Regions from separate parts of the Streptomyces sp. NPDC012474 genome, predicted to be linked through region 2. Evidence: riboswitches for the same ligand, from Rfam matches in the RefSeq annotation. Region 2 holds a riboswitch; the other holds the start of a gene.
The links. A riboswitch is a leader RNA that binds a small molecule or an ion and turns the genes downstream of it on or off. The one in region 2 is predicted to bind thiamine pyrophosphate.
Positions count from the first base shown of each region.

Region 1: another riboswitch for thiamine pyrophosphate. It lies ahead of thiO (glycine oxidase ThiO); the one in region 2 lies ahead of ACFY9S_RS24155 (thiamine ABC transporter substrate-binding protein).

Region 1 is NZ_JBIBEP010000005.1:406,489-411,169, forward strand. It holds gene ACFY9S_RS14765 (Rv2175c family DNA-binding protein) at 4-369, opposite strand; gene ACFY9S_RS14770 (FAD-dependent oxidoreductase) at 481-1,722, opposite strand; gene ACFY9S_RS14775 (hypothetical protein) at 1,755-2,105, opposite strand; TPP riboswitch at 2,158-2,269, shown strand; gene thiO (glycine oxidase ThiO) at 2,267-3,436, shown strand; gene thiS (sulfur carrier protein ThiS) at 3,433-3,633, shown strand; gene ACFY9S_RS14790 (thiazole synthase) at 3,636-4,433, shown strand; gene pknB (Stk1 family PASTA domain-containing Ser/Thr kinase) at 4,527-4,681, shown strand, end outside.
Region 2 is NZ_JBIBEP010000011.1:155,554-160,234, reverse strand. It holds gene ACFY9S_RS24165 (ATP-binding cassette domain-containing protein) at 1-49, opposite strand, end outside; gene ACFY9S_RS24160 (ABC transporter permease subunit) at 49-1,650, opposite strand; gene ACFY9S_RS24155 (thiamine ABC transporter substrate-binding protein) at 1,689-2,726, opposite strand; TPP riboswitch at 2,851-2,957, opposite strand; gene rlmN (23S rRNA (adenine(2503)-C(2))-methyltransferase RlmN) at 2,982-4,088, opposite strand; gene ACFY9S_RS24145 (hypothetical protein) at 4,329-4,481, shown strand.

The DNA of each region.
Region 1 (4,681 bases), on a different contig from region 2:
GGGTCAGACGGCGAGCGCCTGGGCGCGGCGCTTCACCTCCGTGCCGCGGTTCTCGCTGAGCGCCTGCGCGGGGGTGCCGGGCAGGCTGGGGTCGAGGGTGAAGAGCCACTCCAGCATCTCTTCGTCCGTGAAGCCGTCGTCCCGCAGGAGCGTCAGGGTCCCGGACAGGCCCTTGACGACCTTGTCCCCGTCGATGAAGGCGTCGGGGACGTGCAGCGCGCGGTTCTCACCGCGGCGTACGGCGATGAGCTGGCCGTCCTTGACCAGCTGCCGCACACGCGTCACCTCGACGCCGAACTGTTCGGCGATGTCGGGGAGGGTGAGCCAGGCGGGGACGAGAGCATCGATCTTTGCGTCAATCTCGGTCACGGAAACCAGCCTGCCATCTGCCACCGACAGTCGGAAGCCGACCCGGTCCACGAGAGCGGACGCGCCGGACCCGGAAGCGCCGCCCGGGTCGCTCCACGAGGGCGCCCGAGCTCAGGCCGTCGCCGCCTTCATGGGCCTTGCCGGATCCGCCAGCAGCACCGGATTCATCGCGGTACCCGACTCGATCAGGCGGCGGCCCTGCGCCAGGTCCCGGGGCCGGCCCACCGCCAGCAGCGCGACCAGCCGCTCACCGCGCAGCCAGCAGACCGTCCATGCCGGTCCTGTGGGATCGCCCCGCCACAGGATCGTGTCCGCGGCCGCGTGGTGCCCGACGTACTGGACGAATCGCCCGAACTGCTCGGACCAGAAGTACGGCACCGGGTCGTACACCGCCGGGGCCTCCCCCGTGGCCCGGCCGACGATGTTCACGGCGACCGTGCGCGGCCCCTGGAGGGCGTTGTCCCAGTGGTGGACCAGCAGGCGCTCGCCGTAGCGTCCTGAGGGGAAGGAGGCGCAGTCGCCGACGGCGTACACGTCCGGCACGGACGTGCGCAGATGCTCGTCGGCCACGATCTCACCGTGCGCACCGAGCTCGATCCCGGAGCCGGCCAGCCAGGCCGTCGCGGGGCGGGCCCCGATGCCGACGACGACCGCGCCCGCGGGCAGCCGTGATCCGTCGTCCAGGAGTACCGCGCCCGGCTCGACGCTCGCCACGCGCGCATGCGTCCGCAGGAGCACGCCCGCGTCGGCGTACCAGCCGGTCATCGGGGTGGCGACCTCGGCGGGCAGCGCTGCGGCGAGCGGCCGTTCCGCGGCCTCCACGACGGTCACCGCGCAGCCCGCCTCGCGCGCGGCCGTGGCGAACTCCGCTCCGATCCAGCCCGCGCCGACGACCACGATGTCGTGCCGCCGGGCCAGCACCGGCCGCAGCCGCTCGGCGTCGTCCAGGGTGCGCAGCAGATGCACGCCGGGGACGCCCTCCGCGCCGGGCAGCCGGACCGGTTCGGCGCCGGTCGCGACGACCAGGACGTCGTACGGCACGGGCCCGTCCGCGGTGTCGAGCTCGTGGTCGCCCGGGCGCAGGCCCAGCACCTCGCAGCCGAGCCGCAGTTCGACGCCGAGGGCTTCGAAGTCGATGTCGAAGGCGGAACCCTCGGATTTGCCGAGCAGCACGGCCTTGGACAACGGGGGCCGGTCGTAGGGCTGGTGAGGCTCGGCGCCGAGCAGGATCACTTCGCCGGGGAAGCCCCGCTCGCGCAGGGCGACGGCGGTCTGCACCCCGGCCATGCCCGCACCCGCCACGACGACGCGCCGCGGCGCGGACGAACCTGGTTCCTGCGTCTGCTCGCTCACCTGATCACCATAGACACCTGACGTATTGTCAGTCAGTCCTCATACGCCGTGACCTGCTCCACAACGCTCGTGCCGCTGCCCTGCCCGGACTCCCACTCCCAGGTCTCCTCCAGTCGCACCCGCCCGTCGGGCAGCTCCACGACCGCCGACACGCAGTGCCCCGAGGAGGTGGTCCCGTCCCGCTTCAGCTGGACGTACCGGAAGTCCAGCCGGTCACCTTCACGGGTACCCACGAGGTGCCCGCGTACGACGTCGCCGCCCGCGTACTCGGCCCAGATCTCGCCCTCCCGCTCGTGGTACGTGAAGCGGGTGCGGGTGCCCACCTGGCCCGGTGCCTGGTCGGCGACCGGGGCGAGGACGAGACCGTCGAGGGATCGGGGCATGGGCGGAGGCTCCCTTACTGCGGCACGGGGCATCGGGCTAGGGTGGCCAACGTAAAGCACTCGCGGGAGCCCGGACGCACCGGGCTGAGAGGGAGGCTGGCGGCCTCCGACCGTACGAACCTGATCCGGGTCATGCCGGCGAAGGGAGGGGCTGGACGCCCATGTCGCCTACGTCCACATCGTCAGACGTCCTGGTCGTCGGGGGCGGGATCATCGGCCTGGTCACGGCCTGGCGGGCCGCGCAGCGCGGGTTCGCCACGGCCGTCGTCGATCCCGAGCCGGGCGGCGGGGCCGCGCAGGTCGCGGCCGGCATGCTGGCCGCCGTCACGGAACTGCACTACGGCGAGCAGACCCTGCTCGGCCTGAACCTCGCCTCCGCCCGGCGCTACCCGGACTTCGCCGCCGAGCTCACCGAGCTGACCGGCCAGGACCTCGGCTACCGCCGCTGCGGCACGCTCGCCGTCGCGCTGGACGCCGACGACCGGGCCCATCTGCGTGAACTGCACGCCCTGCAACAGCAGTCGGGCCTGGAGTCGCAGTGGCTGTCCGGGCGCGAGTGCCGGCGCCTGGAGCCGATGCTCGCGCCGGGCGTGCGCGGCGGGCTGCGGGTCGACGGCGATCACCAGATCGACCCCCGGCGGCTGGCCGGTGCCCTGGTCGCCGCCTGCGAGCGGGCGGGCGTGGTCTTCCACCGGGTGTGGGCGCAGCGGCTGACCGTCGTACGGGACCGGGTCACGGGTGTCGTTCTGGCCGACGGGACCGCGGCGGCCGCCGGGCAGGTGGTGCTCGCCGGAGGCAGCCTCAGCGGGCGGCTCGACGGTGTCCCGGAGGACGTGCTGCCTCCCGTGCGGCCGGTGAAGGGGCAGGTCGTTCGGCTGACGATGCCGCCGCGGCACGGGCCGTTCCTGAGCCGTACCGTGCGCGCGGTCGTGCGCGGCAGCCACGTCTACCTGGTGCCGCGCGAGAGCGGCGAACTCGTCGTCGGGGCCACGAGCGAGGAGCTCGGCTGGGACACCACCGTGACCGCGGGCGGTGTGTACGAGCTGCTGCGGGACGCGCACGAACTGGTGCCGGGCATCACCGAGCTGCCGCTCACCGAGACCCGGGCCGGGCTGCGGCCCGGCTCCCCCGACAACGCGCCCCTGCTCGGCCCGACCGGCCTGGAAGGCCTGCTGCTGGCCACCGGGCACTACCGCAACGGCGTCCTGCTCACGCCGGTGACCGGCGACGCCCTGGCGCACGCCCTGGCCACAGGCGAACTCCCGGAGGAGGCCCGGCCCTTCACCCCGAAGCGCTTCAGTACCACCGCACTCACGGAGCAGCCCGCATGAACATCTCCGTCAACGGGGAGCCCCGGGACGTCCGGCCCGGCACCGCTCTCGACACCGTCGTGAGGTCGCTCACGGCCTCGCCCTCGGGCGTGGCCGCCGCCCTCAACGAAACCGTCGTCCCGCGCACGCGGTGGCCCGCCACCCCCCTCTCCGAGGGAGACCGCGTGGAAGTCCTCACAGCCGTCCAGGGAGGCTGACCATGGCCGACGATCCGTTTGTCCTCGGCGGTACGTCCCTCACGTCCCGTCTGATCATGGGCACGGGCGGGGCGCCCAGCCTCGACGTGCTGGAGCGGTCGCTGGTCGCGTCCGGGACGGAGCTGACGACGGTCGCCATGCGCCGGGTGAACGCCTCGGTGCACGGCTCGGTGCTGTCCGTCCTCGACCGTCTTGGCATCCGGGTGCTGCCCAACACGGCGGGCTGCTTCACCGCCGGCGAGGCCGTCCTCACGGCCCGCCTCGCGCGCGAGGCCCTCGGCACCGACCTGATCAAACTGGAGGTCATCGCCGACGAGCGCACGCTGCTGCCCGACCCCATCGAGACGCTGGAGGCGGCCGAGACGCTGGTCGACGACGGGTTCACGGTGCTGCCGTACACCAACGACGACCCGGTGCTGGCGCGGAAACTGGAGGATGCGGGCTGTGCGGCGATCATGCCGCTGGGTTCGCCGATCGGCTCCGGTCTGGGGATCCGCAACCCGCACAACTTCCAGCTGATCGTCGAGCACGCGCGCGTGCCGGTGATCCTGGACGCCGGTGCCGGTACGGCGTCGGACGCTGCGCTGGCGATGGAGCTGGGGTGTGCGGGTGTGATGCTCGCCTCGGCGGTGACGCGGGCGCAGGAGCCCGTGCTGATGGCCGAGGCCATGCGGCACGCGGTGGAGGCGGGGCGGCTGGCGTTCCGGGCCGGGCGTATCCCACGGCGGCATTTCGCGGAGGCGTCGTCTCCGCCGGAGGGAATGGCCGCCCTGGACCCGGAGCGGCCCGCTTTCCGGTAGGGCTCGGGACACACGTCACAGGTCGGCTGCAGTCCCGCCGCGAAATCAGGCAGGGGGACGGGGCTGTCGGTCGTGGCTCGTACACTCGCCTGCGTGGACACGACCCTTCAAGACCCCTTGGTCGGGCAGGTGCTCGACGGCCGGTACCGCATCGACGCGCGGATCGCGGTCGGCGGGATGGCCACGGTCTACCGGGCCGTGGACACCCGGCTCGACCGGGTTCTCGCGCTCAAGGTGATGCACCCCTC
Region 2 (4,681 bases):
CCGCCCGCCCACCGAAACGGACCGTCGCGCCCCGCAGAGCCAGCAGCATCAGAACTCCCCCGTCCGGTCCGTGCGAAGCCTCTCCAGTACCAGCAGGGCCACCGCGCACACCACCATCAGAATCGTCGAAAGGGCCATCGCCTGGCCGTAGTTGAGGTCACCGGGGCGTCCGAGCAGCCGGGCCACGGCCACCGGCAGCGTCGGCCGGTCGGGCCGTGCGATGAACACCGTCGCGCCGAACTCCCCGAGGGACACGGCGAAGGCGAACCCGGCCGCGATCAGCAGCGCCCGCCGCACGATCGGCAGGTCCACCTCCCGCCACACCCGCCAGGGCGAGGCCCCCAGCACGGAGGCCGCCTCCCGCAGCCGGACGTCCACCGCCCTCAGCACGGGCAGCATGGTCCGTACGACGAACGGCACCCCGACCAGGGCCTGCGCGAGCGGCACCAGGATCCAGGAGGACCTGAGGTCCAGCGGCGGCTCGTCGAGGGAGATCAGGAACCCGAAGCCGACGGTCACCGCCGATACCCCGAGCGGCAGCATCAGCAGCGCGTCGAAGCCGCGCACGAACCGCCCGGCGTCCCGGCGGGTGAGCGCGACCGCGGCGAGAGAGCCGATCACCACGGCGATCAGGGTGGCGGCGACGGCGTACGACAGGGAGTTGCCGATCGCCTCGATCGGCGGGACCAGGAAAACTCCGCCGTCCTCGCTGGTCAGCGCCCGGTAGTAGCCGAAGCCCGGCGCGCCCAGGGACCGCTGCACCAGGACGGCGAGCGGCAGCACGAGCAGCACGGCGACGGTGACGAGCACCCCGCCCAGCAGCGCCCACTGCCCCGCGCCACGCGGCCGGCGCGCCGTCACGGACGCGTCCACCAGCCGCAGTGCGGTCTCCCGCCGCCGCACGGTCCAGGCGTGCAGGGCGAGGATGGCGCCCACCGCGACGAACTGGATGAGGGTCAGCACGGCCGCCGTCGACAGGTCGAAGATCTCCGACGTCTGCCGGTAGATCTCCACCTCCAGGGTGGAGAAGGTGGGTCCGCCGAGGATCTGCACGACACCGAAGGAGGTGAAGGTGAACAGGAAGACCATGAGCGCGGCAGCGGCCACGGCCGGGGCGAGGGCAGGGAGCGTGACCTGCCGCCAGGCCCTCAGCGGAGACGCCCCGAGCATCCGCGCGGCCTCCTCCTGCCGCGGGTCCAGCTGCGCCCAGAGCCCGCCGACCGTCCGGACGACGACCGCGTAGTTGAAGAAGACGTGCGCGAGCAGGATCGCCCACACGGTGGTGTCCAGCCGTACGCCCCACTGCTCGTCGAGCAGCCCGCCCCGCCCGACCAGCGCCAGGAACGCCGTACCGACGACGACCGTCGGCAGCACGAAGGGCACGGTCACGACCGCCCGCAGGACCTGCTTGCCCGGGAAGTGGAAACGCGCGAAGACGTACGCGCCGGGGAGCGCGACGATCAGTGTGAGCGCGGTGGAGACGAACGCCTGCCAGGTGGTGAACCACAGCACGTGCCGGACGTCGGACTGCGCCAGTACCTCCCCGATCCGCCCGAGGTGCCAGGTCCCGTCGGCCTTCAGGCCGCGCGCGACGATCGCGGCGACGGGGTAGGCGAAGAAGACCGCGAAGAACGCGACGGGCACGGCCAGCAGGCCGGACCGAGCCGCCGCGCTCCGCCTCCGGGCGGCTACTTCAGTACGAGTGAGGTCCACGACTTGACCCACTGGTCACGGTGGTCGGCGATCTTCGCCGGGTCCATGGTCTCCGGGTCCTTCGCCTGCGGCCCGTACTTCACGAACTCCGGCGGCACCTGGACGCCCTCGCGCACCGGGTACACGAACATGTTCATCGGCATGTCCTCCTGGAACCTCTTGCCGACGAGGAAGTCGAGGAGGGCCTTGCCGCCCTTGGTGTTCTTGGCGTTGCTGAGCAGCCCCGCGTACTCGACCTGCCGGAAGCAGGTGCCCTCGGCGACCCCGGTCGGCGCCGTGCCGGGCCTGGGGTCGGCGAAGACGACCTCGGCGGGCGGCGAGGAGGCGTACGACACGACGAGCGGCCGGTCGCCCTTGGCCTTCCTGCCGCCGGCCGAGCCGGAGAACTCCTCGTTGTAGGCCTGCTCCCAGCCGTCGACGACCTTCACGCCGTTGGCCTTGAGCTTCTTCCAGTAGCCCTCCCAGCCGGAGTCGCCGTACTTCGCGGCGGTGCCGAGCAGGAAGCCGAGGCCGGGCGAGGAGGCGGAGGCGTTCTCGGTCACGAGCAGGTTCCTGTACTGCGGCTTCACCAGGTCGTCGAAGCTCTTCGGCGGCTCCAGCTTTTGGTCGGCGAAGTACTTCTTGTCGTAGTTGACACAGATGTCGCCGGTGTCGACGGGCGTGACACGGTGCTTGTCCTGGTCGACCCGGTACTCCGCCTTGATCCGGTCCGATCCCTTCGCCTCGTACGACTGGAAGAGGCCGTTGTCGAGGGCGCGGGACAGCAGGGTGTTGTCGACGCCGAAGAGGACGTCGCCCTGCGGGTTGTCCTTGGTCAGGATGGCCTTGTTCACGGCCTGCCCGGCGTCGCCGTCCTTGAGGACCCTGACCTTGTAGCCGGACTGCTTCTCGAAGGCCGCCATGACGTCCTTGGACGCGGCCCACGAGTCGTGGCTGACGAGCGTCACGGTCTTGGAGTCGCCGGATCCCTGGCCGCCGTCGGACGACCCGCACGCGGCGAGCGTGCCGGACATGCCGAGCGCGACGGCCGCCGCCGCCAGCCGCTTGATGTTGTTGCCCACTGGATTCCTCCTGGAGTGACCAGGAGAAGACGCGGCCCTGCCCGGGACCTCCGGGGTCCCGGGCAGGGCGCAACAGCTCGAGTGATGACCGATCTCCCTACCCAGAATGACCTGGGCCAGGTTCGGAGGGTCTGCGGCCGTGTGCCGCACTCTCAGCGCTGTGGCGCTCCCCTGTCGGAATATGCAGATGTTCTTATGGCGGTCAGACTACCGTTCGGTGGCCGCGAGCTGACCACACGCCCCGTCGATCTCCTGACCACGGGTGTCCCGGATCGTCACCGGCACACCATGGGCGGCGATCGCCTCCACGAACGCCTTCTCGTCCTCGGGCCGGGAGGCGGTCCATTTGGAGCCGGGTGTCGGGTTCAGCGGAATCAGGTTCACGTGCACGGGTTTGCCCTTGAGCAGCCGCCCGAGCCGGTCACCCCGCCAGGCCTGGTCGTTGATGTCCCGGATCAGCGCGTACTCGATGGACAGCCGCCGCCCCGACCTGGCGCTGTACTCGAAACCGGAGTCCAGCACCTCCCGGACCTTCCAGCGCGTGTTCACCGGCACGAGCGTGTCGCGCAGCTCGTCATCGGGGGCGTGCAGCGAGATGGCGAGGCGGCACTTGAAGCCCTCGTCGGAGAACCGGTGGATGGCCGGGACGAGCCCGACCGTCGAGACGGTGATGCCGCGCTGCGAGAGCCCCAGCCCGTCGGGCTCGGGGTCGGTGAGCCGCCGGATGGATCCGACGACCCGGTTGTAGTTGGCGAGCGGCTCACCCATGCCCATGAAGACGATGTTGCTGAGCCGCGCGGGACCGCCGGGAACCTCTCCGTCCCGCAGGGCCCGCATCCCGTCCACGATCTGATGGACGATCTCGGCGGTGGACAGGTTCCGGTCGAGGCCCGCCTGCCCGGTGGCACAGAACGGGCAGTTCATCCCGCACCCGGCCTGGGAGCTGATGCACATGGTCACCCGGTCCGGGTAGCGCATCAGCACGGACTCGACGAGCGTCCCGTCGAACAGCCGCCACAGCGTCTTGCGGGTGGTGCCCTGGTCGGTCGACAGATGCCGCACGACGGTCATCAGCTCGGGCAGCAGCGCCTCCTGCAGCCGCCCCCGGGCACCGGCCGGAATATCGGTCCACTGCTCCGGATCATGCGCGTACCGCGCGAAGTAGTGCTGCGAGAGCTGCTTGGCACGAAACGGCTTCTCCCCGACAGCGGCAACGGCCTCCTTGCGCTCGGCAGGAGTGAGATCGGCAAGATGCCGCGGCGGCTTCTTGGCTCCGCGGGGGGCGACGAATGTGAGTTCTCCGGGTGCAGGCATAACCCTCCCAGTGTCGCAGATCAACTCGGGGAGCCCAGGCCAGAGCGGGGTGGGGGTGGTCACCTGTGGGTGCCGCCCGTCGGCGTTGGTCGGCTTCGGACGGTCCAGGGACGGCCCAGGGACACCTGCTCCGGAGATGGGACGATCTCTCCGGAGGGGTGCGAGTGGACATGCTTGAGCTGATGGAGTGGCTGGCCGCGCGCGGAGTCACGACCGTCTTCAAGGTCGACGCCGGAGCGCATGGTCGAACGGAGGACGGCCTGGATGGTCATCGTCAGTGGTGGGCCGCTCGGCGAGGACTCGGTCTTCCGCTCTGACCTGGCCACGGCAGACGCCTGCCTTGACTCGTTGCTCGCGCACCTGGAGGGCAAGGGCCTGTCACCGCTCGCATGATCAGCATGACCAGTGCGGGCGTTGCCGGCGCTCGTAGCATTCGGCGAGTCGGGCATCCCGAGTGATCTCGAAAACCGGCGTGGCAGCGTTGTCACCGTGGGTCCAAATCCCACCGCCTCTGCGTGGTGAGCAGTGAGAACGGCCCCTGACCTGTGACTCCGGTCGGGGGCCGTTCTCATGCTGAGGCCCGCACACTGTGC